DNA from 3 places in the Pseudonocardia sp. DSM 110487 genome. Region 2 is predicted to be linked to each of the others. Evidence: riboswitches for the same ligand, from Rfam matches in the RefSeq annotation. Region 2 holds a riboswitch; each other region holds the start of a gene.
What was found. A riboswitch is a leader RNA that binds a small molecule or an ion and turns the genes downstream of it on or off. The one in region 2 is predicted to bind thiamine pyrophosphate.
Positions count from the first base shown of each region.

Region 1: another riboswitch for thiamine pyrophosphate. It lies ahead of thiO (glycine oxidase ThiO); the one in region 2 lies ahead of thiC (phosphomethylpyrimidine synthase ThiC).
Region 3: another riboswitch for thiamine pyrophosphate. It lies ahead of K1T35_RS14975 (ABC transporter substrate-binding protein); the one in region 2 lies ahead of thiC (phosphomethylpyrimidine synthase ThiC).

Region 1 is NZ_CP080521.1:9,652,157-9,662,613, forward strand. It holds gene K1T35_RS45135 (SDR family oxidoreductase) at 1-518, opposite strand, end outside; gene K1T35_RS45140 (BTAD domain-containing putative transcriptional regulator) at 593-3,673, shown strand; gene K1T35_RS45145 (Gmad2 immunoglobulin-like domain-containing protein) at 3,706-4,470, opposite strand; gene K1T35_RS45150 (thiazole synthase) at 4,700-5,467, opposite strand; gene thiS (sulfur carrier protein ThiS) at 5,464-5,664, opposite strand; gene thiO (glycine oxidase ThiO) at 5,668-6,804, opposite strand; TPP riboswitch at 6,794-6,902, opposite strand; gene thiE (thiamine phosphate synthase) at 6,951-7,619, shown strand; gene K1T35_RS45170 (hypothetical protein) at 8,069-9,391, shown strand; gene K1T35_RS45175 (hypothetical protein) at 9,420-9,878, opposite strand; gene K1T35_RS45180 (molybdopterin-dependent oxidoreductase) at 9,878-10,457, opposite strand, start outside.
Region 2 is NZ_CP080521.1:9,528,661-9,539,117, forward strand. It holds gene K1T35_RS44830 (transketolase family protein) at 1-395, shown strand, start outside; gene K1T35_RS44835 (SDR family NAD(P)-dependent oxidoreductase) at 407-1,168, shown strand; gene K1T35_RS44840 (serine/threonine-protein kinase) at 1,180-2,232, opposite strand; gene K1T35_RS44845 (xanthine dehydrogenase family protein subunit M) at 2,299-3,114, opposite strand; gene K1T35_RS44850 ((2Fe-2S)-binding protein) at 3,111-3,590, opposite strand; gene K1T35_RS44855 (xanthine dehydrogenase family protein molybdopterin-binding subunit) at 3,587-5,842, opposite strand; gene K1T35_RS44860 (RNA polymerase subunit sigma-70) at 6,080-7,015, shown strand; gene K1T35_RS44865 (SgcJ/EcaC family oxidoreductase) at 7,045-7,884, shown strand; gene thiC (phosphomethylpyrimidine synthase ThiC) at 7,957-9,576, opposite strand; TPP riboswitch at 9,566-9,674, opposite strand; gene thiD (bifunctional hydroxymethylpyrimidine kinase/phosphomethylpyrimidine kinase) at 9,690-10,457, opposite strand, start outside.
Region 3 is NZ_CP080521.1:3,225,236-3,235,692, reverse strand. It holds gene K1T35_RS48825 (hypothetical protein) at 1-3,349, shown strand, start outside; gene K1T35_RS48820 (hypothetical protein) at 3,351-3,449, opposite strand; gene K1T35_RS48815 (SDR family NAD(P)-dependent oxidoreductase) at 3,502-3,756, opposite strand; gene K1T35_RS14995 (LacI family DNA-binding transcriptional regulator) at 3,873-4,871, shown strand; gene K1T35_RS14990 (tetratricopeptide repeat protein) at 4,981-5,796, shown strand; gene K1T35_RS14985 (ABC transporter ATP-binding protein) at 5,715-6,473, opposite strand; gene K1T35_RS14980 (ABC transporter permease) at 6,466-7,200, opposite strand; gene K1T35_RS14975 (ABC transporter substrate-binding protein) at 7,295-8,314, opposite strand; TPP riboswitch at 8,305-8,418, opposite strand; gene K1T35_RS14970 (2-dehydropantoate 2-reductase N-terminal domain-containing protein) at 8,997-9,944, shown strand; gene K1T35_RS14965 (glycosyltransferase) at 9,941-10,457, shown strand, end outside.

The sequences.
Region 1 (10,457 bases), 120 kb from region 2:
CGCCGCGGCAGGAACTCGGCCGCGAACACCTTCGCGAAGGCCCGCACGGCGTCCTTCGACCCCGAGTAGACGCTCATCCCCGGGAAGACCTTGCCGTTCGCGACGGTCGTGAAGACGAACGCCCCGCCGTCGCGCACCAGCGGTGCGAGGCGCTGCACCGTGAAGAACACGCCCCTCGTGTTCACCGCGAACTGCCGGTCGAACGCCGCGGGGGTCACGTCCTCGAGCGGCTCGTCGACCTCCGCGAGCCCGTGATTGACGAACACCGCGTCGACCTGGCCCAGCGTCTCGCCGACCAGCAGGCCGAGTGCGTCGATGGCTGCCGGGTCCGCCGCATCGGCGCGGACGACGTGCGCCGCCCGCCCCGCGAGCGCGATCCTCGCCTCCTCGAGGGTCTTCTCGCTGCGGCCGGTCAGCACGACCTCCGCGCCGCCGTCGAGGAGCGCCGTGACGATCCCCAGTCCCATGCCGTGCGTCCCGCCCGTGACGACGGCCTTCTTGCCCGTGTATCCGTTCATGCCCACGACGGTGCGCGCACAGCGTTCGGATCCGGTCCAGATCGGGTACGGATCCGGTCGATACCGTGGATGTCGTGCGTTTCGGTGTGCTCGGTCCCCTCGCGGTGTGGACGGTGGGCGGGGATCCGGTGCGCATCGTCGAGACCAAGGTGCGTGCGCTGCTCGCCCACCTGCTGCTCGACCCCGGGCGGCCCGTTTCGGCCGACGCGTTGATCGAGCACCTCTGGGGCGGGTCCCCACCCGCCGATCCGGCGGCCGCGCTGCGCACGCGGGTCTCCCAGCTGCGCCGGGCACTCGGCAAGGAACTGGTCGGGTACAGCCCCGCCGGCTACCTGCTGCGCGTCGATGGGGATGCCGTCGACGCAGGGAGGTTCGAGGCGCTGGTCGGCAAGGCGCGCGCCGCCGACGACCCCGGGGCGCGCGCCGACCTGCTGACCGAGGCCCTCGCGCTCTGGCGCGGACCGGCCTTCGCCGACGTCGCTGACGAGCCGTTCGCGCGCGCCGCCGTCGTCCGGTTGGAGGAGCAGCGGCTCGCGGCCGTCGAGGAGCAGGCCGAGGCGCGGCTCGAACTCGGGGAGCACGACGCACTGGCCGCCGAGCTCGCCGGCGTGGTGGCCCGCCACCCGCTGCGGGAACGGCTGCGCGCCGTGCACCTGCTGGCGCTGTACCGGGCGGGCCGGCAGGGGGATGCCCTCACCGACTACGACGAGCTGCGCACGCGGCTCGCCGACGAGCTAGGCGCGAGCCCCGGCCCCGAGCTCGCCGCCCTGCACCAGGCGATCCTGCGACAGGACCCGGTGCTGGAGGCCGCCGCACCCGTCGCCCCCTCGCGCGTACCCGTCCCGTTCACCCAGCTGATCGGCAGGGAGGACGCGGTCGGCGAGGTCCGTGCGCTGCTCGCCGGCGGCAGGCTCGTCACGCTGGTCGGGCCGGGCGGGGTCGGCAAGACCCGCCTCGCCCTCGAGGCCGCGCACCCGCCCGATGTGGTCCACGTCGTCGAGCTGGCTGCGCTGCCGCCCGGCGAGGATGCGGCGTGCACGCTCGCGGAGGTCGTCGCGACAGCGCTGGGCATACGGGACGACGGCGCCGGCGCGGGCTCGCCGGTCACCCGGCTCGCCGACGCGCTGAGCCATCGGCGGATGCTGCTGGTGCTGGACAACTGCGAGCACGTCGCCGCGCCGCTCGCCGGGCTGGTCGACGAGCTGCTGCGCGCCGCACCCGGCCTGCGGGTGCTCGCCACGAGCCGGGAGCCGCTCGGGCTGGCAGGCGAGCGGCTGTACCTGGTCCCGCCCCTCGACGTGCCCGAGGACGGGGGCGACGAGCGTCCGGAGTCGCTGCTCGCGTTCAGCGCAGTCCGCCTGTTCGTCGCACGGGCCGCGGCGGCCGCGCCCGGGTTCGTGCTCGACGAGCACACCGCCGGAGCGGTCACCGCGATCTGCCGACGCCTCGACGGACTCCCGCTGGCCCTCGAGCTCGCCGCCACCCGCGTCCGCGGGCTCGGTGTGCACGAACTGGCCCGGCGTCTCGATCAGCGTTTCCAGCTGCTCGCCGCCGGCAGGCGCGGCGGTCCGAGCCGCCAGCAGTCCCTCCGCGCCGTGATCGACTGGAGTTGGGAGCTGCTCACCACCGACGAGCGCGTGGTGCTGCGCAGGCTCGCCGTCCACGTCGACGGGTGCACGCTCGCGGCGGCCGAAGCGGTGAGCGCCGACGAGGTCGTGCCCGCAGGCTCCGTGGTGGGCGTACTGGTGCGCCTCGTCGACCGGTCGCTCGTCTCGGTCGTCGAAGGACCCGACGGCCCTCGTTACCGGCTGCTGGAATCGGTCGGCGCCTACTGCGTCGAGCGGCTGCGGGAGGCCGGGGAAGCCGAGCACGTGCGCGAGCGGCACCGGCGCCACTACACAGCGCTCGCCGAACGCATCGCCCCGCAGCTGCGCGGCGCGGGCCAAGGGCAGGGGTTGCGGCAGCTGGACGCCGAAACCGCGAACCTGCGGGCTGCCCTCGACGACGCGGTGCGGGCCGGCGCAGCTGAGGCGGCACACCGGCTGGTGAACGCGCTGGTCTGGTACTGGGTGCTGCGGGGCAGGCTCGGCGAGGCCCGCCGCTCCCTCACCGCCGCACTCGACACCGCAGGCGCGGCTCCCGCCCGGGCCGCCACGGCGACCTGGCGCGCTGCGGTCGCCATGCGGCTCGGTGACGAGAACGGGCGCGCCGAGGCACCCGCGTCCGAGCCCGGGAACAGCCCGGACGAGCGATCCGCGCTCGCCGGTGCGCTCTGGTACGTCGGACACGCCAGCATCGGCTTCGGCCCGGAGGAAGCCAGCCTCGGACCGGTCGACAGGGCGTTGGCGCTGTTCCGGGAGTCGGGCGACCGCTGGGGGATTGCAGCCGCGCTCTGCAGCCGCGCCCGCCAGGCGCTCGGCCGCGGCGACCTCGCCGCGCTGCGCGCCGACGGCGAACACAGCCGCACGTTGTTCCGGGAGCTCGGCGACGGCTGGGGAGAGATGCAGGCCGGCTTCGTCCTCGGCGTGCTCGCGCAGATCACGGGCGACTACGCACGGGCGGCTCGCCTGCACCGCGGCGCCGTCCGCACTGCCGAGGAGCTCGGGATGTGGACCGACGTCTCCGACAACCTCTGCCAGCTCGGCCGCCTCGCGCTGCTCACCGGCGACCTCGCAGGCGCCGAGCGGCTCCACGACCAGGCCCGCAGGCTCGCCGCCGAGCAGGGCTACACGGTCGGCGAGGAGTTCGCCGAGATCGGCATCGCGCTCGGCGCCCGCAGGCGAGGCGACCTCGACCGCGCCGAACCACTGCTCCGCAAATGGCTGCAGTGGGACACGGCGATGCAGTCCGATCCCGGCGCCGCGCTCATACTGGCCGAGCTCGGCTTCATCGCCGAACTGCGGGGGGATGCCGAGTCGGCATCAGCGATCCACACCGAAGGTCTCATCGCCGCGCGCAAGAGCGGCGATCCCCGCGCGGTCGCCCTCGCGCTCGAAGGGCTGGCCGGCGCTCACGCGATCGGCGGAGACCGCGAACGAGCCGCTCGGTTGCTGGCCGAAGCCGCCGCCACCCGGGCCGCCGCGGGTGCGCCCCTGCCGCCCGCGGAGCGCGGCGACGTCGACCGCATCATCACCGCGGTGTCCGCCGCGCCGTGATGGGCGCGACCCACGCCCGTACGAGGCGTGAGTCAGCCCGATACCGTGATCGTCTTGTCGTCGAAGAGGACGGGACGCCCCTCGCCGTCGGACGGGTCGTCCTCGCGGATGCGGACCGTGTACTCGCCCGGCTCGAGGGTCACGGTGAAGGCGAACGGCGCGAAGCGCTGCCCCTCCGCGGTGCTCGTGAACCCCTGCTGGACAAGGGTGCCGCCCCGCAGCACCTCCCAGAGCACGGTGGCCTCGAACACCGCCGCCTCACCGCGCACCGCGACCTGACGGCCGACCCGCGCACCGTCGGCCGGCGAGTCGATCTGCACGAGCGAGCGCAGCGCGTAGGGGTCGCCACGCTCGACGGGCTCGGAGGTGCCGACGGCGCCCCACAGTTCGGGCACCGTCGCCCCGTCGACGAGGATCCGGACGGGGTCGGTCGCCTGCAGCGCTCCCTGCACCGTGAACACCAGTTGCTGCACGGTGAGCTCGGCGAGCTCGGAGCCCATCCGCGCGGGTTGGACACCCGTGAGGTCGACGACGATCGCACCGCCATCCCGCCGGACCGGTCCCCGCAGCGCGGAGCCGGGCGGCCAGTACGTGCGGTAGTCGGGGTCGATGCCGGTCGGGCCCGCGAGCATCTCGCGCACGGCGGCGCTCGCCCGGTCGTCCGTGACGACGGAGTGGAACTCCCGTTGCAGCCGGAGGCCCGCCGGGGTCTCGGCGATGTAGTACACGGGCACCGCGACGCGATCCCGGGGATCCGGCTCGGGCGTCGACGTGCCGGGAGCCGGGCTCGCGGACACGCCGGCCGATGGCACAACCGGTCCTGGTGCGGACGGTCCTGGCGCGGGCCCGCCGCAACCCGTCAGAACCACGAGAAGGACGAGCGCCCATCCGAGCCGCCGTGCCACCCCACCACCTCCGGACGCAGGTTCCCGCGAGCCCCGCACCCCACGCATCCGGCACGCCGAACCCACTCGAGTACCCCGGGTTCCGACGAACGCGCCGTTCGTCGGAACAGGGAGAGCAGATTCAGGCGTCGATCGCGGGGGACGAGGCCTTGGCCCAGTAGCGGCGGGGGATGCGGCCGGCGAGGCGGGCCGCGCGGCCCGCCTCCACCGCGAGGCGCATCGCGTGGGCCATGCGCTCCGGGTCGCCCGCGCGCGTGACGGCGGTGGCGAGGAGGACCGCGTCACACCCCAGCTCCATCGCCTGCGCGGCCTCGGACGCCGTGCCGATGCCGGCGTCCAGCACGACCGGGACGCCTGCCTGCTCGACGATCATCTCGATGTTGTGCGGGTTGCGGATCCCCAGTCCGGTGCCGATCGGCGAGCCGAGCGGCATGACGGCCGCGCACCCGACGCCTTCGAGCTTGCGCGCGAGCACCGGGTCGTCGTTGGTGTAGGGCAGCACGGTGAAGCCGTCGTCCACCAGCTGCTCGGCGGCGTCCAGCAGCTCGATCGGGTCGGGCAGCAGGGTGCGCTCGTCGGCCACGACCTCGAGCTTGACGAGGTCGGTCTCGAGGGCCTCCCGCGCGAGCCGCGCGGTGAGCACGGCCTCCGCGGCCGTGCGGCAGCCCGCCGTGTTGGGCAGGACCTCGATGCCGAGTCGCCGCAGGAGGTCGATCACCCCAGTGCCCGTGACGGCGTCGATCCGGCGCATCGCGACGGTGGTGAGCGTGGTGCCGGACGCCACCAGTGCTCGCTCCAGGATCTCCAAGTTGGAGGCCCCGCCCGTCCCCATGATCAGCCGGGACGAGATCTTGCGGTCCCCCACGAGCAGCGATTCGTCCATGGTCATCCTCCCTGCACCGCCGTCAGCACCTCCAGGCGCGCCCCCTCGGTGAGCGCGACGGACGCCCAGTCGGACCGGCGCACGACCTCGCCGTCGACCGCGACCGCGATCCCGTTCTCGGGAGCGCCGAGCGCGGCGAGCGCATCGCGCACGCGCGCGCCGTCGGCGAGCTCGCGCCGCTCACCATTGATCCACACCTGCACGTGCTACCTCCTCGCGAGCGAAAATCTGGCGGGGTCCGCGGCGCGCACCGGGTCGGGGACGGGGTCACCGCGCAGCAGCGCCAGGACGGCGTCGGCGGTGACGGGCGCGAGCAGCATCCCGTTGCGATGGTGACCGGTGGCCACGAGCAGGCCCTCCGGGCCGATCGCACCGATCAGCGGCAGGTTGTCCGGGCTGCCGGGCCGCAGCCCCGCCGCGCTCTCCACCAGCGCGTACTCGGCGACACCCGGCAGGACCCGCTCGGCGTCCCGCAGCAGGTCGCGCACCCCACCGACCGTGACCTCGGTGTCGAACCCCAGCTCCGCCTGGGTGGCCCCGATGACGAGCCCGCCGTCGTCGCGGGGCACGACGTAGACGGGGCGGCCGTCCACGAGCGCGCGCACCGTGCGCCGCGGTGGCGGGAACGCGCCTGCGCGGTGCGCGATCCGCAGGATCTCGCCCTTGACCGGGCGCACCATGCCGTCGAGCGCGGGGTGCAGCGAACCCGAGTGCGCTCCGGCGGCCACGAGCACGAGGTCCGCCTCGACGTCACCGCCGTCGGTGCGGACCCCGGTGACCCGTGCGCCGTCGTCGAGGACGGCTCGGGCCGCGCGTTCCACGACCGTGACGCCGGCCCGCTCGACAGCGGCGCGCAAGGCTGCGAGCAGCTCGCGGTTGTCGACGGCGAGGTCGTCGGGCACCGAAAGGCCGCCGCGGACGTCCGGGCCGAGCGCGGGCTCCATGCGCCGCAGCTCCCGGCCCGACAGCCGCTGGACGTCCCGGCCGATGCGGCCGAGGAAGTCCGCGAGGGTCTCCAGCTCGGCGCGGTCGCCCGAGCCGGTTGCCGCGACCACGGTGCCGTCGGTGCGCAACCCGGCAGACCTGCCGGCGGCCTCTTCCAGCTCGGCCGCGAATGCGGGCCAGCCGCGGACCGCGGCCTCGCCGAGCTCGAGCAACGCCTCCTCGCCCGGCCACGCCTCCGTGACGGGCGCGAGCATGCCGCCCGCCACCCACGACGCCCCCGACGCGGGCGCCGGGTCGAGCACCGTGACGCGCAGGCCGGCCGCGGCCGCGGCCGCGCGCCACGCACAGGACAGGCCGATCACGCCTGCACCGATCACCGTCAACGAGTTCGACATCATCTCCGCTCCCTGCGCCGGCATGACCCGGATCAGGTTCGACGGTCGGGATCTGTCGGATCCCCTCTCAGCCCGCAGTACGGGCTCCCGTGCGTCACCTGCCATTCACCCTACGCCCCGAGGTGCGCGTCCGCGTAACGTCGCACGACGTGCCTGGCATCGACGGCGCCACCGTGCGCAAGCGACTGGACGACGCCCGCCTCTACCTCTGCACCGGGGCTCGCCGCCGCACCGGCGACCTCGCCGAGTTCGCCGACGCGGCCCTTGCGGGCGGCGTCGACATCGTCCAGCTGCGGGACAAGGGCCCCGACGGTCCCCTCGAAGCCCGCGACGAGCTCGCCGCGCTGGAGATCCTCGCCGAGGTGTGCGCCCGCCACGGCGCCCTGCTCGCCGTGAACGACCGCGCCGACATCGCCCTCGCGGCAGGCGCCGACGTCCTGCACCTCGGCCAGGACGACCTGCCCGTCCGATGGGCCCGGGAGGTGGTGGGCGACGAGGTCGTGATCGGGCGCTCGTCGCACAGCCCGGACGAGACCGCGACCGCGGCCGACGAACCCGGCGTGGACTACTTCTGCGTCGGCCCCTGCTGGCCGACCCCCACGAAGCCCGGCCGCCCGGCCCCCGGCCTCGACCTCGTGCGCACGGTGGCCGGCCGCGCGCCATCGCGGCCGTGGTTCGCGATCGGCGGCATCGACCACGACCGGCTCGACGAGGTGCTCGCGGCGGGCGCAGAGCGCATCGTGGTGGTGCGCGCGATCACCGAAGCTGGGGACCCGCGCGCGGCGGCAGCGGCGTTCGCGGCGAAGCTGCGCCCCTGAGCAGCGGGCTCAGCGCGACCGGAGCGCGCGACGGGCTGCCCACCGCGCCCGGTACCAACGGATCATCCAGAGCCAGCCCAGGTGGTCGCCACGCGGGCGACGGCGGCTGGTCACCACCGGCCTCCGCGTGCTGCGATGGCTCGTCGTTGCGCTCGCGCGGTCGATGGGCGGACTGTGCAGGAACGAGTCGTCCCGCAGGTCGCCGACGAGCACCCAGGCGGAGCCGGCGCGCGTGCCCGACCGCTGCCAGACGCGTTGTCCTGGCGCTGTCCCGATCACGGCGGCGGAGTTCACGAGTACAAGGGTGTCCCTCGGCGGCGCCGGAGTCGTCATGGCTCGCGGGCATCTTCATTACCGGCTGGCTGCAGTGCGGCGGGCAGCCCTGGCAGGGATCCGTGGTTCGCAAGCTGTAAGGATCACGCGACCGTTCCCGAAGATAGCGTCCTCCCGTGCCGGCCACCGTTGCGAGGAGAGCCCGGATCTCCGGGACCGCGGCCGATCTCGTCGCCGTGGCCGGGACGGCGCTGATCGTGGTGGTCGCGGCCGTGGTCGGGCGGGTGCTGCTCGCGAGCGGGACCGACATCCTCCTGCCCTTTCCACCCCTGCTCGCCGAATGGTTGCCCCACGTCGGGCCCGGGACGCCGATGGCGGTCGTCGTGGCGGTGCTGGTCGTGACACGGGGACCGGACCTCGCGGACCGGCTGGCCTGGCGCCCGCTGCTGGCTGCGGGGTACGCGACCGCGGCGGCGTGGACGACGGCGCTCGCGCTGGTGGACGGGTGGCGGCGCGGCGTGGTCGAGCGCCTCACGAGCAGCCAGGAGTACCTGCACGACGTGCCGCGCGTGCCGGATGCCGGCGAGATGCTGCGCACGTTCGCCGATCACATCCTCACCGACCGGCCCGGCTTCTGGACCACGCACGTGGGTGCCCACCCGCCCGGCGCGCTGCTGACCTTCGTGTGGCTCGACCGGCTGGGCCTCGGTGGGGGCGGCCCGGCCGGGCTGTTCGTGATGCTCGTCGGCGCCGCCGCACCGGTCGCGGTGGCCGTGGCGGTGCGGGCGCTCGGGGCCGAGGATCTGGCCCGCAGGGCGCTGCCGTTCGGCGTGTTGCTGCCGGGTGCGGTGTGGGCGGGGGTCTCGGCGGACGGGATGTTCGCGGGCGTGCTCGCGTGGGGCGTCGCGCTGCTCGCGATCGGGGCCGTGGGGCGTGGGCCCCGGGCCGACCTCGCCGCGCTGGCCGCCGGGGTGCTGCTCGGCTGGTGCCTGTACCTGTCGTACGGGCTGGTGCTCGGGGGGCTGCTCGCGCTCGCGGTGCTCGCCGTCACCCGCAACGTGCGGGCCGGCCTGATCGCCGCGGTCGGGACCCTTGCGGTGGTCGGCGCGTTCACCGTGAGCGGGTTCTGGTGGTTCACCGGCTTCGAACGCGTCCAGGTGATCTACGCGGCCAGCATCGCGTCGACGCGGCCGTACGCCTACTTCGTGTGGGCGAACCTCGCCGCGGTGCTGTTCGTTCTCGGTCCCGCGGTGGTGGCCGCTGCACGGCGCGCGGTCGCCCTGCCGACCGGCGTCGCGCTGCTGGCCGGGGCAGGGCTCGCCGCGATCCTGCTGGCCGACGTGTCCGGGATGAGCAAGGGGGAGGTCGAACGGATCTGGCTGCCGTTCGCCGTCTGGCTCACGATCCCGTGCGCGCTGCTGCCCCGTGCCCGGTTCTGGCTCGCCGCGCAGGCCGGGCTGGCGCTGGCGGTCAACCACCTGCTGCTGACGGTCTGGTAGCGACGAGCCGGGGCATGGCCGGCGACGCTCAACGCGCTGCGCGAGACCGCGGGCGCTGCCGGACGGAGCGGACCACGTAGACCAGCGCGGAGAGCGCAACCATGGCTGCCACGAGGGCCAGCCACCGGCCCAGGTAGGGCTGCTGGTCGAGGCCGGTGGCCGCCAGGTGTGTCTCCTGCCCATGGCGGACGATTCCCGGCAGGAAGACGAGAAACGTCAGCCCGGCGCCGAGCAGGGGCACCCGCACGTGGTTGATCAGCGGCACCGGGAGGCGGGGCAGCCGTCCGAACGCCCGGTCGGCCAGCGCGTACAGCGGGAACAGCACGAGATCGTGCACCACGGCGGCGCCGACGAACCACGTCAGTACCCGTAGGAGGGCCGGGTCACCGAGCAGGAACGACGCGGCGTACCCGGCGAGCGCGAGGCATGCCACCAGCGCCAGCAGGTGAGCGGGCGAGGCCCCGTAGCGGTCGGTGAAACGTCGCATCACGCCTCCCGGAACTCGATGGAACGCACCCACTTCGTGCAGCGGACGCCGGGCAGCGCAGGCACGATGATCCGTGCCGGGAAGCCGTGGTCGAGGCTGAGGTCGGCGTCGTTGACCCGCAGCGCGAGCAGGGCGTCGGGATCGAGCACCTGGCCCGCCGTCAACGTCCCCTGTGCGAACGGTCCCTCCTCCAGCGACGCGATGAACGCCGACGCGGGTTGCGGCACCCCCGCGAGCGCGGCGAGGTCGCGCAGCCGCACGCCGGTCCAGGTCTGCAGGGTCGACCAGCCCTCGACGCACGCGATCGGCAGCCGCGCCGTGTGCAGTGGGAGCGCGGCGAGCTCGGCACGGGAGAACGTCTGCGGGGACGGACCGGCCAGCGCAAGCCGCCAGTTCGCGGCGGGCACGACCCCGGCGGCCGCCGCGGTGCGGTTGACCGGAAACCCGTTCGGCCCCGCGTCCGGTACGCGGCCTCGGGGCAGCAGCAACGCCGTCGCGCGCGCCGGGCCGTCCAGCACCTGCCCGATCGTGAGCGCCGCGAGCAGTGCCGAGCCGCCGCCGACCATGGCAAGCGCGCCC
Region 2 (10,457 bases):
TCGGCAAGGCCGCCCTGCTGCGGGGCGGGCGCGACGTCCTGTTCGTCTCGACCGGCCTGATGACCACGCGCACGCTGCAGGCCGCGGCCCGGCTCGAGGCCGACCGAGTCGACGCGGCCGTTCTGCACGTCCCGACGATCAAGCCGCTGGACACCGAGGCGATCCTGCGCGAGGTGCGCGGGGACCGCCTCGTGGTCACGGCCGAGAACCACACGGTGGTCGGCGGGCTGTCCGAGGCCGTCGCCGCCACCGTCGCCTACGCGGGCCGCAGCGCCCGGATCGTCACCGCCGCCCTGCCCGACGAGTTCCTCGCCGCGGGCGCACTGCCCACACTGCACGACCGCTACGGCCTGTCCACCGACGCGCTCTGCGCGCGCGTCAGGGCCGCACTCTGAACAGGAGCAGCATGACCGTCACCGACCGGACGGCCGTCGTCACCGGCGCCGCCTCCCGACGCGGCATCGGCCGCGCGACCGCGCACGCCCTCGCCGCGGCGGGCTGGAACGTCGCCGTGCTCGACCTCGACGAGGCCGGCGCCAAGGACACCGCGGACGAGGTCGCCGACCGGCACGGCGTCCGGGCCTTCGGGCTGGCCTGCGACGTCACCGACGAGACCTCGGTGGCCGCCGCGGCCGACGTACTCACGGCCGACGCGCCGGCGGTCGGCGCGCTGGTCAACAACGCGGGCATCACGTCGCCGACGCGGTTCCTCGACGTCGACGGCCCGGAGTGGGACCGGATCTTCGCCGTGAACGTGCGCGGCGCCTACAACATCACGCGGCGACTGGTTCCCGGCATGGTCGAGCGGGGCTTCGGCCGCGTCGTGTTCCTCTCCTCGGTGTCGGCCGAGCGCGGCGGCGGGGTGTTCGGCGGGGTCGCCTACTCGGCGGCCAAGGCCGCGCAGCTCGGCTTCGCCCGCGCGCTGGCCCGCGAGGTGGGCCCGCAGGGCGTCACCGTCAACAGCGTGGCTCCCGGCCTGATCGACACCGACATCGCTGGCGACGCGCTGGACGGGGAGCGCAGAGCAGAGCTGGTCGCAGGGATCCCGGTCGGCCGCAACGGCCTGGTCACGGACGTGGCCGACCTGATCACGTACCTGTGCCGCGAGGAGTCGGGCTACATCACAGGGGCGACCTACGACGTGAACGGTGGCTCCCACATCCACTGAGGCGGGGCGCCTCAGCGGATCCGTAGGGACAGCTGGATCGGGTTGTCCACGTCGACCACCGCCGTGATCGGGGAGGCCGGGGTCGCCGGCGCGGCGGCGACGGAGAACATCGCGACGATCGCCGTGAGTGCCGCGAGCGCGAGGCGCGAGACGGGCCGCGTGCCAGGACGGCCGAGCCGGTGCCGCCCGTGGCGGACGACCCGGGGCCGCATCGGCGACCCGAGCCCCAGCGCCGCGGCGGGCGATGCCGGGTCGGCGGCGAGCGCGGCCGCCACGGCGGCGGCGGGAGGCCTGCGGCGCGGATCGTCCTGCGTCATCGCGGTCAGGACCGTGCCGAGCCCTGCCGGCAGCCCTGCGGGCACCACCGGGGAGCGGTACAGCCGCGCCGTCGCCGACTCGACCGCTGCGCCGGGATACTCGCGGCGGCCGGTCAGCGCCTCCAGCAGCACCAGGCCCAGCGCGTAGACGTCGGTGGCCGGGGCCACGTGCTCCCCGCGCACCTGCTCGGGAGCCAGGTATGCCGCGGTGCCGACGACACAGCCGTCGGCAGTGGCCTGAGTGGCCTCGAGCGCGCGGGCGATGCCGAAGTCGGCGAGGCGCGGGCGCCCGCCGTTGCCGAGCAGGACGTTGGCCGGCTTGACGTCGCGGTGCACGATGCCCGCCCCGTGCACGTAGGCCAGCGCGTCGGCGAGGTGGGCGCCGAGGCGGCGCACCGCGCCTGGGGCGAGCGGCGGGCCCGAGGCGATCCGCTCCGCGAGCGTCGGCCCCTCGACCAGGTCGGTGACGACGAACGGGCCCTGATCCACGAGCCCGCCGTCGTGCAACCGGACGAGGCCGGGATGGTCCAGACGTGCGAGCAGCGCCATCTCCTGGCGCTGCTGTCTCAGATCTCGCTCCGTCCCACCAGGCCGGAAGCATTTGATCGCTACCTCGACACCACGCCGCAGGTCACGGGCTCGGTGCACGACGGCGGAGGATCCCGCGCCGAGCACCGACCCGAGCTCGTAGCGGCCGGCGACGACACGTGGGACGTCGCCGAACGCAGCAGCCTCGTCGGGGGCCATGCCGAAGTCTTTCCCCCGTACGGGGCAGCTACGCACGGATCCGGGAAACTTGGACCCGGATGTGCGTCACCCGTTGGCGGCAGTCGTGAGCGCCCTGCGGGTGAGCACGCGTGCGAGGTGGCGACGGTACTCCGCGGTGGCCGCGAGATCCGTGGGCGGCTCGGTGCGCTCGGCCGCGACCGCAGCGGCCTCCTCGATGGAGGCGCCGTCGGCGAGCGCGGCCTCGGTCTGGGAGGCCCGCAGCGGCGTGGGGCCCATGTTCACCAGCCCCACCCTGCCGTCGACCACGGCGACGCCGACGATCGCCCAGTCCATGGCGCGCCGGGTGAACTTCTCGTACGCCCAGCCCGCGCCGCCGGTGCGCGGCACCCGGATCTCGACGATCAGCTCGTCCGGTTCCTTCACCGACGAGAAGACGCCGGTGTAGAAGCCGGTGATCGGCACCTGCCGCTCGCCACGCGGGCTGCGCAGCACCACCGTGCCGCCCAGCGCGAGCACGGCGGCCGGAAGGTCGGAGGCCGGGTCGGCGTGGGCGAGCGAGCCGCCGAGCGTGCCGCGGTGGCGCACCTGCGGGTCGCCAACGGTGCGCGCGACGGCGGGCAGCAGCGGGCACTCGGCGGCCAGCACGCCGGAAGCCTCGACGGTGCGGTGCCGGGTGCCTGCGCCGATCGCCACCTCGTCGCCCTCGACGCGGATGTACTGCAGTTCCGTCAGCTTGCCGATGTCGATCACCAACTCGGGCGCGCCCAGCCGCAGCTTCATGACCGGGAGCAGCGAGTGACCGCCGGCGAGCAGCGTGGCGTCCTCGCCGTGCTCGGCGAGCAGCGCCACGGCGCCGTCCACGGTGTCGGGACGGGCGTAGTCGAAACCGACGGGGATCATGTACGGCTCCCGCTGGACTCGGCCGCGGCGAGCACGGCGCGGACGATGTTGTGGTAGCCGGTGCAGCGACAGAGGTTGCCCTCGAGGCCCTCGCGCACCTCCCGCTCGGTGGGGTGCGGGTTCTCCTCCAGGAGGCTGACCGTGGCCATCACCATGCCCGGCGTGCAGAACCCGCACTGGAGCCCGTGCTCGGCATGGAACGCCGCGGCCACCGGGTGCAGGTGCTCGGGGTCGGGCGAGAGCCCTTCCATCGTGGTGACCGACTGCTGGTCGGCCTGCACGGCGAGCACCGTGCACGACTTCACCGACTCGCCGTCGAGCAACACCGTGCACGCGCCGCAGGACGTGGTGTCGCAGCCGATGTTGGTGGCCTTGAGCCCGACGACGTCACGCAGGTAGTGCGCGAGCAGCAGTCGGGGCTCGACCTCGGCGGTGGTCGTCTCGCCGTTGACGGTGATCTGGACCTTCTCGGTCATTTGGCGCCTCCCGCGGCCTGAATGGCCTCCCAGACCCGCAGCGGGGTGGTCGGTATGTCGATGTGGCGGACGCCGAGGTGCGACAGGGCGTCGATCACCGCGCTCTGCACCGCGGGGGTGGCGCCGATGGTGCCCGCCTCGCCGATGCCCTTCGCCCCGATCGGGTTCAGCGGCGTGGGCGTCGCCATGTCGACCAACGTGAAGCTCGGCAGCTCGGCGGCGGACGGGAACCCGTAATCGGCGAACGTGCCGGTGAGCGGGTTGCCGTCGGCGTCGTAGACGACCTCCTCGAGCAGGGCCTGCGAGATGCCCTGCGCGATGCCGCCGTGCCGCTGCCCCTCCGCGAGGAGCGGATTGAGCACCGGGCCTGCGTCGTCGACCGTGGTGATCCGGTCGACCACCACCTTGCCCGACTCGACGTCGACCTCGACCACCGCGACGTGCGCGCCGAACGGGAACGTGGCGGCCCCGCTGTCGAACGCGGTCTCGACGCGCAGCTGCTCCTTCGCGGCCAGCTCGGCGAGATCGACGCCGGTGCCGGTGCCCTTGACCGTGACCCGGCCGTCCGTGACCTCGAGGTCGTCGACGCTCGCTTCGAGGAGGTCGGCGGCGCGCTGCTTGGCAATCTCCACCAGTTCGCCGGCCGCCTGATACACAGCGACGCCGCCGGTCTGCAGGCTCCGGGAGCCCATCGTGCCCACGCCGCGCGGGATCAGGTCGGTGTCGCCGTGCTTGACGGTGATCTTCTCGATCGGGATGCCGAGGTGCTCGCTCGCGAGCATCGCCCACGCCGTCGCATGACCCTGACCGTGTGGTGAGGTACCGGTGAGCACGGTCACCGTCCCGTCGGTGTGCACCTCGACCGCTGCGTCCTCGCGGAACTCGCCGCCGCCGGTGATCTCGACGTACGAGGAGACGCCGATGCCGAGCTGCATGACGTCGCCCCGCTCGCGCCGCGCGGCCTGCTCGGCCCGCAGTTCGGCGTACCCCGCCGCTTCCAGCACCCGGTCGATCGCCTCGGCGTACTCGCCGGTGTCGTAGACGGCCCCGCCCTTGGTGGTGAACGGGAACTTGTCCGGCGCCACGACGTTGCGCTTGCGCACCTCGGCCGGGTCCATGCCGATCTCGGCCGCGAACAGGTCCATGGCCCGCTCGATCGCCGCGGTGGCCTCCGGGCGACCGGCGCCGCGGTAGGCGCCGGTGGGCGTGGCGGTGGTGACGAGCACGCGCGCCCGCGACTCCACCTTCGGGATGTCGTACACGCCCGGCGCCATCTGCCGCGTGAAGAACGGGAGGAACGCGCCGATCGCCGGGTAGCCGCCCGCGTCCGCGAGCACGTCGAGGCGGTAGGCGAGGACGGTGCCGTCGCGGCGCCCGCCGATCGTGATGGTCTGCAGCTGGGCGCGGCCCTGCACCATCCCGGTCATGTTCTCCGAGCGGGTCTCCGTCCACCGGACCGGCCGCCCGACCTGCTTGGCGAGCCACGCCACCAGGGCGAACGTCGGGTCGGCCCCGATCTTCGCGCCGAACCCGCCGCCGACGTCCGGCAGGATCACGTGGACCTGCGCCGGCTCGATGCCGAGCCAGCCCGCCACCTCGTCGCGGGCCATCTGCGCGTTCTGCGATGAGGCGAACAGCGTGAGCCGCCCGTCGTCACCCCACGCGGCCGAGGCGGCGCGCGTCTCCAGCGGGGCCGCAGCCAGGCGCTGGTTCACGATCTCGCGCGTGACGACGACATCGCAGTCGTCGAACAGGTGATCGTCGAACTGCTGGTCGTCGAAGGCGAGTGCGAGGTTGGTGCCCGCCTCGTCGAACAGCACGACCTCGTCGGCCAGCGCCTCCTTCAGGCCGATCACGGCCGGCAGTGGATCGTAGTCGATCTCCACCAGCTCGGCCGCATCCTGGCCCTGGTACAGGTGCTCGGTGAGGACGGCCGCGACCGGCTCCCCCACGAAACGCACCCGGTCGGTGGCGAGGAACGGCCGGACCATCGCCCGGTTCGCCGCTGGGAACAGCAGCGCCGGCGAGAGGTCGAGGTCGGCAGCCGTGAACACCCCGACGACGCCGGGCGCGGCCTTGGCCGCCTCGACGTCGATCCCGGTGATCCGAGCGTGTGCCATCGGAGACCGCACGAGCGTCAGGTGCAGTGCACCGGTCAGCCGCTCGTCGGTCAGGTCGTCGGTGTATGTCGCGCCGCGGGAGAGGAACACCGGATCCTCTGTACGGACCACGCGCGTGCCCATGATGCTCATCGCCGGGGATGCTAGCCCCCGATCCGCGGTACCGCGCGCACGACGATCGCAGGGCGGAAGACCGGGGTGCCGGGCCGCTCACAGCGCGCGCCGGGCCGATCACGCACCGATTGTGGAAATAGGCATGATCGCCGGCCTGGTGCGCAGGCGGCCACATGTGGCCGCTGACGCACCCGCGCGATGATCACCACATGCGGCGCGCGGCAGTGGACCTGCTGCCTGATCCACCATGGGTGCGTGGCATCCACCGTCGAGGCTGAGTTCACCGCCGCCGTCGCGCCGTTCCGCGGTGAGGTCACCGCGCACTGCTACCGGATGCTCGGTTCGCTCGCCGACGCCGAGGACGTCGTCCAGGAGACGTGGTTGCGGGCCTGGCAGGCGTGGTCCGGCTTCGAGGCCCGCCTGGACGACCGCGGGCGATCGGTGCGGGCGTGGCTGTACAAGATCGCCACCAACCGTTGCCTGACGTTCCTCGGGCGGTCCGCCCGCCGGGAGCTGCCGACTGCCCTGACGCCCGGCGAGGCGCAGGAGGTGCGCTGGCTGGAACCGCTGCCCGACGACCGGATGGCGTTCACCGAGCAGCTCGACCCGGCAGAGCGGCTGGTCGCATGGGAGAGCGTGGAGCTGGCCTTCCTCGTCGCGCTTCAGCACCTGCCGCCCCTGCAGCGCGCCGCGCTCCTGTTGCGGGATGTTCTGGGCTTCTCGGCCGCCGAGACGGCCGGCCTGCTCGACACCTCGGTCGCGGCCGTGAACAGCGCGCTGCAGCGCGCCCGCACGCCGCGCGAACGACCGGCGCCGGACCGGGACGCGGCGGGCACGGCCGAGCTGGCCCGCCGCTACGCCGCCGCGTGGGAGGCGGGCGACGTCGACGCGATCGTGGCCATGCTCGCCGAGGACGCGCGCTACTCGATGCCGCCACTGCCGGAGTGGTACGCCGGGCGGGACGCCATCCGGGAGTTCCTGGTCACCGGACCGCTCACCTGCCGGTGGCGCTTCCTGCCGACGTCCGCGAACGGGATGCCGGCGTTCGCCACCTACTCGTGGGACGGCACCGCCTACGTCCCGATGGGGCTCGACGTGCTCACGGTGCGCGGCGGCGTCGTGCAGGAGGTCGTGGCGTTCCTGGAGGCCGATTTCTCCCGCTTCGGGCTCCCGCGGCGGATCGAGCGATGAGTTCGGGCGCTGCCCGGGGTTGACCGGGCATGAAGACCGATGAGCAAGAGATCCGGGACCTGATCGAGCGGTGGGCGGGCGCCGTGCACGCAAGCGACCTCGACGAGGTGCTGGCCGACCACACAGCTGACATCGTGATGTTCGACGTGCCGCCGCCCCAGCAGGGCGCCCGCGGCATCGAGGCCTACCGCGACACGTGGCCGGGCTTCTTCGAATGGCAGGCGAAGGGAGCGACGTTCGAGATCGTCGAGCTCGACGTCACGGCGGGCGAGGACGTGGCGTTCGCGTGGGCGCTGCTGCGCTGCGGCACCGCAGCGCAGCACGCGGCCCACCCGGAGCAGAGGCTGCGGATCACGTTCGGCCTGCGCAAGGAGAACGGGCGCTGGGTGGTGGCGCACGAGCACCACTCGTTCCCCGACGAGAAAGCGGTCCCCGACGAGGCGGCCGAGGAGATCCGCGCGGTGCAGAACCGCTGGTTCGAGCAGACCGCCGCCGGCGACCTCGACGGGATGATGGAGCGGATCGCCGACGATGTCGTCTCCTACGAGCACGGCACGCGGCTGGAATATGTCGGCAAGGAGTCCGTGCGCGAGGTCTGCAAGGCCGGCCTGGAGGCGGGCGGCGGCGCCGACATCCACTGGACGATCCCCGAGCTGACGGTCCTGACCCGCGACGACCTGGCGGTGTCGTGGGGGCTCGACCAGATCACCGGCAACGGCCCCGACGGGAAGCCCTTCGACAACTGGTCGCGCGGCACGCGGGTGTTCCGGCGGGGCGAGCAGGGCTGGCAGATGATCCACCAACACGTGTCCTACCCGGTGGACCACGAGACCGGGACGGCGCTACTGGACCTGCGACCGGACCGGTGACGAGTTCGATCCTGCAGAGGATTTTCCTGCGCAGGAAAATCCTCTGCAGGATCGAAGAGCATTCCTACTCCCTCAGGCCAATGGGAGGTTGATCCTCCCGCCGTTCTCCGTGAACTCCGTCGCCTTCTCCGCCATGCCGGCCTCGATCGCCGCGACCGTCGTCAGGCCGTTGGCCTCGGCGTAGTCGCGGACGTCCTGCGTGATGCGCATCGAGCAGAACTTCGGCCCGCACATGGAGCAGAAGTGCGCGGTCTTCGCCGGCTCGGCGGGCAGGGTCTCGTCGTGGAAGGCGAGCGCGGTGTCCGGGTCGAGGGACAGGTGGAACTGGTCGAGCCAGCGGAACTCGAACCGGGCGGCGGACAGCGCGTCGTCCCGCGCCTGGGCCCGCGGGTGCTCCTTGGCCAGGTCCGCGGCGTGGGCGGCGATCTTGTAGGTGATCACGCCGGTCTTCACGTCGTCGCGGTTCGGCAGGCCGAGGTGCTCCTTCGGCGTGACGTAGCAGAGCATCGCGGTGCCTGCCTGCGCGATCCGGGCCGCGCCGATCGCGCTCGTGATGTGGTCGTATCCGGGCGCGATGTCGGTGGCGAGCGGGCCGAGCGTGTAGAACGGCGCCTCGCCGCACCACTCCTCCTCCAGCCGCACGTTCTCGTCGACCTTGTGCAGCGGCACGTGCCCCGGCCCCTCGATCATCACCTGCACGTCTTTCGAGTGGGCGATCGCCGTGAGCTCCCCGAGCGTCTTCAGCTCGGCGAGCTGCGCCTCGTCGTTCGCGTCGGCGATCGAGCCGGGCCGCAGCCCGTCACCGAGGGAGAACGTGACGTCGTATGCCCGCAGGATGTCGCACAGCTCCTCGAAGTGCGCGTAGAGGAACGACTCGCGGTGGTGCGCGAGGCACCATGCCGCCATGATCGAGCCGCCACGGGACACGATCCCGGTGACGCGCTTCGCGGTGAGCGGCACGTAGCGCAACAGCACACCGGCGTGCACCGTCATGTAGTCGACGCCCTGCTCGCACTGCTCGATCACGACGTCGCGATACAGCTCCCACGACAGTTCCGCGGGATCCCCGCCCGCCTTCTCCAGCGCCTGGTAGATCGGGACGGTGCCGATCGGCACCGGCGAGTTGCGCAGGATCCACTCGCGCGTCTCGGAGATCTGCTTGCCGGTCGAGAGGTCCATGACCGTGTCGGCGCCCCACCGGGTGGCCCACACCATCTTCTCGACCTCCTCCTCGATCGAGGACGTCACGGCGGAGTTGCCGATGTTGGCGTTGACCTTCACGAGGAACCTCTTGCCGATCACCATCGGCTCCGACTCCGGGTGACGGCGATTGGCCGGGATCACCGCGCGCCCGGCGGCGACCTCCGACCGCACCAGCTCGGCGTCGACACCCTCCCGGATCGCGGCGAACCGCATCTCCGGCGTGATCACCCCGGCGCGGGCGTACGACAGCTGGGTGCCCGGCTCGCGGGCCGCGACCCACGGGGCGCGCAGCGGCGGCAGCCCGGCGGCGAGGTCGATAGGGGCGGTGTCGTCGGTGTACGGCCCGGACGTGTCGTAGACGTCGTGGTGCTCGCCGGTGGACAGTTCGATGCGGCGGACGGGGACGCGCAGCCCGTCCGGTCCCTCGAGATACGCCTTGTGCGAGCCCCTGATGGGCCCGGTCGTGACGGACGGCGCGACTGCGGTCATCGCTCTCTCCCTACGTCGGCATTACCCGGACAGGTTCTGCGGTCGGCTGCACATGCCCTCTCAGCCCGTTGCGCGCACGAGCTCCCGCGGTGTGTTCAGTTGTGTTGCGAGGTTCAGACGGTCTGCTCCCACCAGTTCCGGACCGTCCACAGCGGCGAGATGGGGCCGTGCCCCTTGCCCAGTGGGTACGAGTGCCGCACGGCCTCGGTGACGTAGCGCTTCCCGAACACGACGGCCTCTGGCACCTCCATGCCGCGCGCGAGCCCCGACGCGATGGCCGAGGCCATGTTGTCGCCGCCGCCGTGGGTGTTGCCGGTGGCAAAGCGGGGCCCGGGCAGCTCGGTGAAGGTGTGGCCGTCGTAGAGGAGGTCGACGCACACGTCGGTGTCCTCGCGCAGGTGCCCGCCCTTGATCAGCACGTACCGCGGCCCGAACGCGTGCATCACCTTGGCCGCCTCGTACTGGGCCGCGCGGTCGTGCACGTCGACACCGGCCAGCAGCCGCACCTCGTCGAGGTTGGGCGTGGCCAGCACGGCGCGTGGGAAGAGCAGTGTGCGGTAGGCATCGAGCGCGGTGTCGGCCAGTAGCGGGTCGCCGTGCATCGAGGCCGCGACCGGGTCGATGACCAGCGGGATGCCCTCACCGCCGATGCCGACGCGGTCGCATGCGCCGACGATCGCCTCGATGATCGGCGTGTCGGCCAGCATGCCGGTCTTCACCGCGCCCAGCGCGATGTCGGTGGCGACGGCCTCGATCTGGGCGGCCACCGTCTCCGGCGGGATCGTGTGGACGCCGGTCACACCGAGCGTGTTCTGCACGGTGACCGCGGTGACGGCCACGCAGCCGTGCGCCCCGCAGGCCGCCATCGCCCGCAGGTCGGC
Region 3 (10,457 bases), 3.8 Mb from region 2:
GGCGGTCGGGCACTGGTTCGGCCGCACCATCGGCGGCTTCTTCCAGGACGAGCTGCCGCCCATGCCGACATGGGGCCGCGACTTCGCCGCCACCTTCGCCGAGGCGTACGGCTACGACCTGCTCCCCCTGCTGTGGGCGCTGTGGGAGCCGGACATCTCTCCCGAGGCCGCCCGGGTGCGTCGCGACTACCACGCCCACCGGGCCTGGCTCGCCCGTCGCGGTTTCTTCGACCAGCACGACGCCTGGTTCGCCGAGCGCGGCCTCGTCTGCGGGTTCGACCAGGCCTCACCGGCCCGCGAGGGCGACCCGGTCGGCGGGGTACACACCTACGGCGACTACCTCGGCCTGCACCGCGGCTACGGCGCCCCGGGCAGCGACCACTGGGGCGATGCCAAGGTCCACAGCTCGCTCGCCCATGCGAACGGCCACGAGCGCACGTGGATCGAGGCATTCCACTCATCCGGCTGGGGCGGCACCCTCGAGGAGACCTACGACTGGCTCTCGGCGTTCCTGCGCCGCGGCGCCACCCTCTACGACCCCCACGCCGTCTACTACGCCACGGTCGGCGGCTGGTGGGAGTGGGCGCCGCCGTCCACCTGCTGGCGCCAGCCGTACTGGCCGTCCTACCCGGTGTTCGCGAAGGCGGTATCCCGCCTGTGCGCCGTGCTGACGGCCGGCACCCATGTGGCCGACGTGCTGCTGCTGTCCCCCACCACCACCGCGCAGGCGCACGTCACCCTCGCCGGCCCGCTGCCGGACGCAGAGCGCGTCAACCGCGTGTTCCGTGAGCTGAACGGCGTCAACTCGTGGCTCTCCGAGCGGCGTGGCGTGCTCGAGCGCGCGAACGTCGACCACGACGCGCTCGACGAGGCCACCCTCGCCACCGGTGAGGTGCACGCCGACGGCCTGCGGATCGGCGCGGAGACCTACCGCACGGTCGTGCTGCCCGCGGTGTCCGCCCTCCACGGAGACGCCGCGGAGCGGCTGCTGGAGTTCGCGGCCGTCGGCGGGCGGGTGCTCTGCGTCGAGCGGGCGCCGGAGCTCCTCCTCGGCGGTGACCCGGGGGTCGGTGAGCGGTTCGCGGCCGCCGTCGCGGACGGGACGATCACGGTCCTCCCGAGCGCGCAGGAGGTTCCGTCCGCCGTGCACCGCGGCCCGGTCCAGGTGGACGCCGACGCCCCCTTCCTGTTGCGCCGGCACGGGAACGCGCACGTCATCGCGCTCACGGCGCACGACGAGCACACCGGCACCGAGGCGCCGATCCTCGACCTGCACGGGTCGTGGCTGGAGAGCGGCTTCACATGGCAGGGCTACAACGACGCCCTCCGCACCACCGGCTACCGCTTCCGCCCGCCCGGGGACCGGGTCGCGCGGGTGCGCGTGACCGGGAACGAGCGGCCGAGGGCGCAGAGCTGGTCACCGGGCACGGGCCGGCGCACCGAGCTGGACGTCACCGCCGCCGAGGGGGCATGGGAGTTCGCCGTGCCCTTCGACGACGGCGCCGTCGCCCTGGTCGTTCTCGGCCCCGATCTTCCGGAACCGACCGCGGAGCCGCTCGGCCCGGTGGTCGAGACGATCGCCCTGGACGGGCCATGGCGGGCGCTCGCCGAGTCCACCCTTGACAACCGCTGGGGCGACCTCGCCGCCGCCGACCGCCCGGGGATCCTCCCGATCGAGGTCTGGCGCCTGGAACACGTCTCCTCCCCTGCGGGCCCGACGTCCGAGCACGGCGAGTCCCGCGTTCCTCCCGCCAGCGAACTCCCGCCGATGGGCCCGCCGCAGGACGGGTGGAGGCCCGTCACCGCGGGATTCGGCCCGTTCGCGCAGGTACGAGGGCCGTGGAGCGAAAGCCAGCCGCCGGGGTGGCGGCCCGCCGAGTGGTCGCTCTCGCGCGGCATCCGCGACGACCCCGCGCACGCCGAGACCCTCGGGCCGAAGGGCCACGTGCCCGAGGAGTTCCTGGACTGGCGGCACGTCCGCGCGGGCGAGCGGGTGGCGGTGCGCACCCACCTGCCGCTACCCGACCGGCGAGGGCTGCTGCTCGCCGTCGGCGCGGGCGCGCCCCGCCGCGTGCTCGTCGACGGGGTCGAGGCGCCGGTGGACGGCACGGGGCACCTGTCGTTCAGCCCGCTCCCTGCCGCGCGCACGGTGGCCGTGGAGATCGAGCTGACCGCCGAGCGGGACGGCCCGCTGCGCGCCGCGTTCGCCGTGGTGACCGACGCCGAGGCGTACGGGCGGCCGGAGTGGATGCTGCCGGGCGGTGAGTGGGTGGAGGGCGAGTCCGCCGACCTGGTGCTGGACCTGCCGCTCGATGCCGTCCCCGCGGACGCGCGGGTCCACGTGGGCTCGGACGGCGCGTGCCAGGTGCTCGTGAACGGCATCGAGGTGGGCCGCCAGGGCGACTTCCAGCCCTACCCCGGCCACCGCGAGGTCCGCGTGCACGCCTACGACCTCGGCCCGCACCTGCGCGCCGGGGCCAACGAGGTGGTCCTGCGCGTCACCAACCAGGGCGGCGAGCCCACGGCCGCCACCCTCGACTCACCAGACCTCGGCGTGTGCAGCGGGCCCGGCTGGACGGCCGTGCGGGGCGGCGCGGCCGTGCCGCTGCTGCTGCGCCGCCGCCACCCACTCGACCCCGGCTTCGTCTGCGCGCGGACGCGCCCCCACCCGCTGCCCGGGGCCGCATGGCTCGACCCGGCGGCAGCGGGGAACGGCGTGGTGCTGCCGGTCGTGCCGGACATCGCGCCCGGCCCGGAGCGCGCCGAGTGGCTGCGGCTGCGCGTCCCGCCGGGCACGCTCGCCCTGCGGGTGCCGACACGGCTGCCGGTGGTCGCCGTGGTGGACGGCGTCGAGATCACCCCCGTCGACGGGGTCGTCCGGCTGCCCGCGCTCCACGGCCCCGACGTGCTGCTGCGCGTCACCGCCCGCGACGGCAGGCGGGGCGGGGCGCTGCTGGACGGTCCCGTCGAGCTGGAGGTCACAGAGGCCGAGGTCCCGCTCGTGCCGTGGGAGGAGCTGGGGCTACGTGCGCTGGGCGGGCAGGTGACCTACCGGACCAGCGTGAGCGCCCCGTCCGGTGGCCGCACCGTGCTCGACCTCGGCGAGGTGCGCGGCACCGCAGACGTCCGCGTGAACGGCACGCTCGCCGCCCGGCTGGTGTGGGGGCCGTGGCGCGCCGAGCTCACCGACCACCTTCGGCCGGGCGAGAACGAGATCGAGGTGGTCGTGCGCGGCACCCTCGCCGGCTACCTCGACGACGCCTCCCCCACAGCGGGTGTCTACGCGGGCCAGGTGCGCACCGGCCTGCTCGGGCCGGTCGTGCTGCGACGGCACGGGGACTCCCCGTGACTCACCCCCTCCCGACCAACGTTCCGCCGTTGACCTGCAGGATCTGCCCGGTCGTCCACCCAGCGTCGGGAGCGGCGAGGTGAGCGACCGCGGCGGCCACCTCGGCGGGCGTGCCCGACCTGCCATCGGGATCTGGGCGAGGCGCGACGCCATCACGCCCTCGGTGAGCCGGTCGGCTCAGAACACCGGGGGACGGCAGCCTGCGGAGCCGGCGGGGTGGGTGAACGCAGTGTCGGGCACGAAACCGGGCGCGACGTGATCTCCTTCGCCGCGGTGGCGAGCACATCGGCCCTCCTGCCGACGATCACCACATCGGCCCCGTCGGCGGCCAGGCGCGCGGCGATCGCCCGGCCGATCCCGGTGCCGCCGCCAGTCACCACCGCCTGCCGGATCACTCGTTCGCTCATGCAATCGACGCTAGTGGCAGGCCCGTGAGCTGGAGAGCACTACACTCCATCCGTTTGAGCGGCCCGGGGAGGCGACGAGCGTGACGGCGGGGACGAGCCCTCGGGGCGCCCCGAGCATGAAAGACGTGGCTCTGCGCGCCGGCGTCTCGCTCGGGACCGTGTCCAACGTGCTCAACCGTCCCGAGCTGGTCAGCGAGCGCACCCGGCAGCGGGTGCAGGCCGCGATCGCCGAGCTCGGTTTCGTGCGCAACGAGTCGGCCCGTCAGCTGCGCGGCGGGGGCAGCCGCACGCTCGCCTACGTCGTGCTGGACACGTCCAACCCGTTCTTCACCGACGTCGCCGAGGGCGTGCAGGAGGCCGCGGACGGCGCGGGGCTCGCGCTCTTCCTCTGCAACAGCGCCGAGAGCGCCGGCCGCCAGGCGAGCTTCCTCGACCTGCTCGAGCAGCAGCGGGTGGAGGGCGTGCTGATCACACCGGTCGACGTGGCCGACCCGCGAATCGGCGCGCTCGCGGGGCGCGGCACACCGGTGGTGATCGTCGACAGGGGTGCGGGTCCAGACGGCTGTTCGGTGGCCGTCGACGACGTGCTGGGCGGCGACCTCGCCGTCACGCACCTGCTGGAAACGGGCCACCAGCGCATCGCGTTCGTGGGCGGCCCGCGCGCGATCGGCCAGGTGGCCGACCGGATCACCGGCGCGGAGAAGGCGGTCGCCCGCTCGCCGGGAGCGGAGCTCGTCATCATGGAGACCGCCGCACTGAACGTCGCCGAGGGCCGCAGGGCGGGCGAGCGGATCGCCGGGATGCCGGCGGTGCGCCGCCCCACGGCGGCGTTCTGCGCCAACGATCTGCTCGCGCTCGGGCTGCTGCAGCAGATGGTGCGGCTCGGGCTGCGCGTCCCCGACGACCTGGCGATCGTCGGTTACGACGACATCGAGTTCGCCGAGGCCGCCGCCGTGCCGCTGACGTCGGTGAGCCAGCCGCGGCAGCTGCTGGGGCGCACCGCGGCCGAGCTGCTGCTGGAGGAGCGCCGCGCACCGGATGACCACCAGCACCAGCAGGTGGTGTTCGCTCCCGAGCTCGTGGTGCGCGCGTCCACCCGCCTGCGTCAGAGGTAGCTGCCACGAATGCGGCCGAGCCGCATCCGGACGCATGTGGGGACCCGCTTCTGAGGCCGAAAGGCGTATCGGTAGCGTCTGGCCGCACCAATCGGGGGAAGGGGCGGCGATGGCGTGGTGGTCGCGCGAGGGACGCGATCGCGGATCCGCCCGCCCGCGTGGCCAGGAGGACGTCGCGGGGCTCGCCGCGCGCAACGCCGACGGTGTCAGCTACTTCGCGGTGGGACGCGCCGCCGACGCGATCCCGCGCTTCGCGGACGCGTACGAGGGGTGTCTCGCCTCGCTCGGCGCCGATCACCCCCACACGCTCACCGCCGCGGGCAACCTGGCCGCGGCGTGCGTCGCCGCGGGCGATTCGCGGCGTGGGCTGGATCTGATGGCCGCGAACCTGGCCGACCGGGTACGGGTGTTCGGCGACGCCGACCCGCGCACGCTCACCGCAGCCGACGCCATGGCCTGCGCGTATCGACTGGTCGGCGAGGTGAACGAGGCGATCACGCTGTCCGACCGCGTCACAGCGGACCGCAGGCGGATCCTCGGGCCCGCCCACCCCGACACCCTCGTGTCCCGGATGGGCATGGCACTCGCCCGCGCCGCGGCGGGGGACGTGATGGCGGCCCTCACGCTCCTGGAAGTCACCCTGCACGACTCCGAGCAGGCCCACGGCGCCCGGAGCCAGCACTCGATCGCGCTGCGGGCGAACATCGCCGCCTGCTTGGCGGCGGCCGGCCGCGGCGACGAGGCCCTCGCGGCGTACCGGCAGGCCGTCGACGACTCGGCCGCGCTGCTCGGCGCGAACCACCCCGACACCGTCGCGTTGCACGAGGAGATGCTGAGCGTCGTTCAGGACGGCGCGCCGCGCAACGCCGAGAGCAGCTCCGCCTCGACCTCCGTGAACCGCGTCGAGGTGATCAGCTCCACCTGACGGGGACGGGGCAGGTCCACCGCCACCTCCCGCCGCACGCGGGTGGGCCGCGGCCCGAGCACGATGACCCGGTCGGACAGGAAAGCCGCCTCGCGGATGTCGTGGGTGATCAGCAGGACCGTCCACCCGAACCGGGCCCGGACCTCCTCCAGCCAGGTCTGCATGTCGGTGCGGGTGAGCGAGTCGAGCGCGCCGAACGGCTCGTCGAGCAGCAGCACCGCCCTGTCCTGCACAACGGTGCGCAGCAGCGCGGCCCGCTGGCGCATCCCGCCCGACAGCTCGTGCGGCCGCGCGGACTCGAAACCCTCGAGGCCGAAGGGCGCGAACAGCGCGCGGGCCCGCTCCCGCGCCGCCCGCCGCCGCATCCCGGCCACCTCAAGACCGAGCGTCGTGTTGTCCAGCACCGTGCGCCACGGGAACAGCAGGTCCCGCTGCGGCATGTAGGCGACGTGGTCGACGCGCCCGGTGGCGTCCTCACCGTCCACGAGCACGCGGCCCGCGTCCGGGAGGTCCAGCCCGGCGATCACGTTGAACAGCGTGGACTTGCCGCAGCCGCTCGGCCCGATCACCGAGACGAACTCCCCCGGCGCGACGTCGAACTCCACCCCGTCCAGCACCTGTAGTGGGCCGGGGAACGCCTTGCGCAGGCCGTCAAGTACGAGCTTGGCCTCAGCCACGGCGATACCAGGGGACGACGAGCCGTTCGACGGCGTAGGTGAGCAGGAACAGCGTCACCGACAACAGGGCCGTGACCAGCACGGCGGCGAGCACGAGGTCGGTGCGGAAGGAGTTCTTCTGCAGGCTCATGAAGATGCCGAGGCCGGCCGTCGCCCCGACGTACTCGGCGAAGATCGCGCCCGTGACGGCGTAGGTGATGCCGATGCGCAGCGCCGTGAAGAACCGGGGCATGGCTCCGGGCAGCCGCACGTAGCGGAACTGCTGCCAGCGCGACGCCCCCATGCTGCGCAGCAGGCTCGTGGCCTGCCGATCAGTGGCGGCGAACCCCTCGATGAGCCCCACCGTGATCGGGAAGAACGTGACGAGGGCGATCACCACGACCTTCGGGAACAGCCCGAACCCGAACCAGATGATCAGCAGCGGGGCGATCGCGATGATCGGCAGCGTCTGCGAGGCGACGAGCAGTGGCGTGAGGGCACGCCGCAGCCACGGCGAGAAGTCCACCGCGATCGCGATCGCCCAGCCCAACGCCAAGGACACCGCGAACCCGACCGCCGTGACCTGCAGCGTCGGCACCGTGTTGGCCCAGATCTGGTCGCGGAACGCCCAGCCCTGCTCCAGCACCCGCAACGGCGAGGGAAGCACCTGCGGCCGAACGTCCGTCGCGGTCACGTACCACTGCCACACCACGAGCCCGAGGCCCACGAGCACCACCGGCGGGCCCACCCGCGCCCACACCCGTGAGTCCGGCGTCCCAGCCTGGCGAGTCGCGCGGCCGGGCCCGGCGAGTCCCGCGGTCGGTCCGGGCGAGTCGCCCCGGTCAGGCGGGCGGGGCGAGGTAGGCATCGGTGAACCACGTGGAGAAGTCGGGACGCTGGGTCAGCGGCGCTCCGTCGGGTCCGGTGAGCGCGCCCGAGTCGAACACCCATCCCGAGTACCCCGCCCACTTCTCGGGCGTCTGCGTGCCCACGCGGCCGTTCTCGTCGCGCAGGAACCGCTCGGCGAGCATGTGCTGGCTGCGCGTCACGAGCTCCGGTTCGGTGAACGCGCCCGGGTTGGCATCCATGAGGAGCTGGGCGGCGCGGTCCGGGTCGTCGGCCGCGAGCTGGTAGCCGCGCTGCGCGGCCTGCACGAACTTCGCCGCGAGGTCGGGGTGGGCCGAGAGCCACGGCGAGTTGCCGATGAGCAGCACGTTGTAGGCGTCCGGGAACCCGTAGTCGGTGTAGGAGAACGTCTTGAGCGGCTGCCCGCGCAGCTCCGCCTCGATGCCTTCCCACGCGATGAACGGCTCGGTGAAGTCGACCTCGCCCGCGTAGAGCGCCTCGTACGCGGCCGTGCCCAGCACGACCGTCCGGAACGTGCCCGTGCCGCCCGCGTCCTGGATGACGGCCCGCATCTTGGGCTCCTCGTACGCCGCGCCGAACCCGCCGTACGTCTTGCCGTCCAGGTCGCGCGGGGACGTGATGTCGGCGCGGTCCGCCCGCACCGCGATCTGCGTGGCCCAGTGCTGCAGCACGGCCATCACGGATGTGATCTCGGCGCCCGCCGCCTTCGAGAACGTGAACGAGTCCTGGAAGGAGACGCCGAACTCGGCCGCGCCGGAGGACACGAGCGTGTCGGGCGAGGTGTTGTTGTACGGCAGGAACTGCACGTCGAGGCCCGCCTCGCGGAACCAGCCCTCCTGCTGGGCCACGAATAGGCCGGTGTGGTTGGTGTTCGGGGTCCAGTCGAGCGCCACGCGGATCGGCTCCGGGCCGCCTCCGGATCCGCAACCCGCCACCAGCAGGGCGAGTGCCGCCCCGAGGGCGGCGAGGATCCGGGATGCGCGAACGGGTCTCACGAGTTCCTCCCTACGCCGGTACTAACCGGGTCAGGTGCGAACGGTCGGCGGCCGGTCCTGCCGCCCTCTCAGCCTCGGATCGCGAGGCTCCCGTGGGTTTCGGGCGAGAATACGTGCTCGCGCCGCGGCCTGCCCACTGAGGTGGGCGGTCGCCGTGCGGCGGATCACACCTTCCCCGTCACCCGGCTGCACTCACCCGGCCGGGGGAACATTCCTGCTCCTCGCGGCGTTGGAACCGTCGGAACGGGTCCGAAATGACCCGTTCGAGTCGCCGCCGGTGACCCTTGCCGGACACAGCGTGACCACAAATCTGAGACAATCTCAGGGGACGTTGAGATAGTGTTTATCGCGTAGGGTTCCACCGGCGAACAGCCGGTCAGCGGTAGAAGTTACGACCGACCTCGACTCCCGGTGGCGGGGGCCGTCCGGCGGGGGCGCAACACCGGACGACTTCATCGGGAGCTGGCAACGGCCGCACCGAGGATCGGCTTTGACCTGCACTGATGTGCTCGAGCACTCGTCGCCCACGGATTGTTCGAGCACGCCGGTGTGCCCGGTCGATGACGACCACGGGTCGAACTGATCCCGGCGGACGACGACGTCCGACGTTCCGCCATACCCATCGGATCCGAGGCAAACCTTGCCTGCCCTCGGGTCGCCCGTCAAGAGGGGACAATTAGCAATGAGCAGGATTTTCATCATGGGTTCCGGTGTCGTGGGCGCCGCGACCGGTGAAGGTTTCCTGAAGGCCGGCCACGACGTCACGTTCGTCGACATCAACGAGGTCCGGGTGCGCGAGCTGCGCGACCGCGGCTGGGACGCGCGCACCGCGATCGACCTCGCCGACGAGCCGCAGTCACTGATCTTCCTGACCCTGCCGACGCCGAACGACGGACACCGCTACGACCTGTCGGCGTTCACCGCGGGCACCGCCGCCGTCGGCCGGGCGATCGCCGACGCGTCGGCCGAGCACATCGTCGTCGTGCGCTCCACCGTGCCGCCCGGCACCACCGAGGGCCTGGTCAAGACCACCCTGGAGGAGAGCTCGGGGAAGGTCGCGAACGAGGGCTTCGGCCTGGCGTCGAACCCCGAGTTCCTGCGCGCGGCCTCTGCCGCCGAGGACTTCGCCAACCCGTGGATGACGATCATCGCCAGCCGCGACCCGCGCAACGTCGAGCGACTGCGCTCCCTGCTGTCCCCCTTCGGCGGCGAGCTGCGCACCTTCACCAACCCGGCCGAGGCCGAGTTCATCAAGGCCGCGCACAACATCTACAACGCCACCAAGATCAGCTTCTGGAACGAGATGTGGCTGGTCGCCCAGAAGATCGGCCTCGACCTCGACCCGATCGCCGCCACCGTGGCCCGCTCGGCAGAGGGGTCCATCAACCCCGAGTACGGCATCCGCGGCGGCGCCCCCTACGGCGGGGTCTGCCTGCCCAAGGACACCCAGGGCTTCCTCGGCTTCGCCGGCACCGTCGGGGTGGACATGCCGCTGCTGTCCGCCGTGGTGGAGGTCAACGACCGCCTCGCCGCGATCGTCGACCACGAGATCGAGAAGGTCGCGCACGCCGACGCGAGCGAGCTGCGCGGCCAGAGCTCGATCCCGGGCGCGGAGCGCGAGTCGGCATGAACCTGCCCCTCTACTACTACGTGCTGGGCACGCCACTGGGCGTGCTCGGCCTGATCCGCTGGGGCGCATGGCTCGTGCGCCGCATCCCCGCGGTGCTGTACAAGCCGGTGATCAACGACCACCGGCTGCCGATCTCGATCGTGGTGCCGGTCTACCAGGAAGACCCGAAGATCTTCGCGGCGGCGATCGAGTCGTGGCTCGCCAACGACGTCGAGGAAGTCATCCTCGTCATCGACGAGTCCGACACCACCTGTCAGGACGTCGCGGCCCGTTACCCCGTCACCGTTGTCATCACCGACGTGCCGGGCAAGCGCGACGCCCTCCGCAGGGGGTGGCGGGCCGCCAGCACCGAGCTCGTCGCGCTCGTCGACTCCGACACGATCTGGGCCGACGACGTCGCCGCCCAGGTGGCCAAGCCGTTCGCCGACCCGCGCATCGGCGGGGTGGGCACCCGGCAGTCCGTGTACGGGTCGAAGGGCTTCCTCGCCCGGATCACGGACATGTTCCTCGACC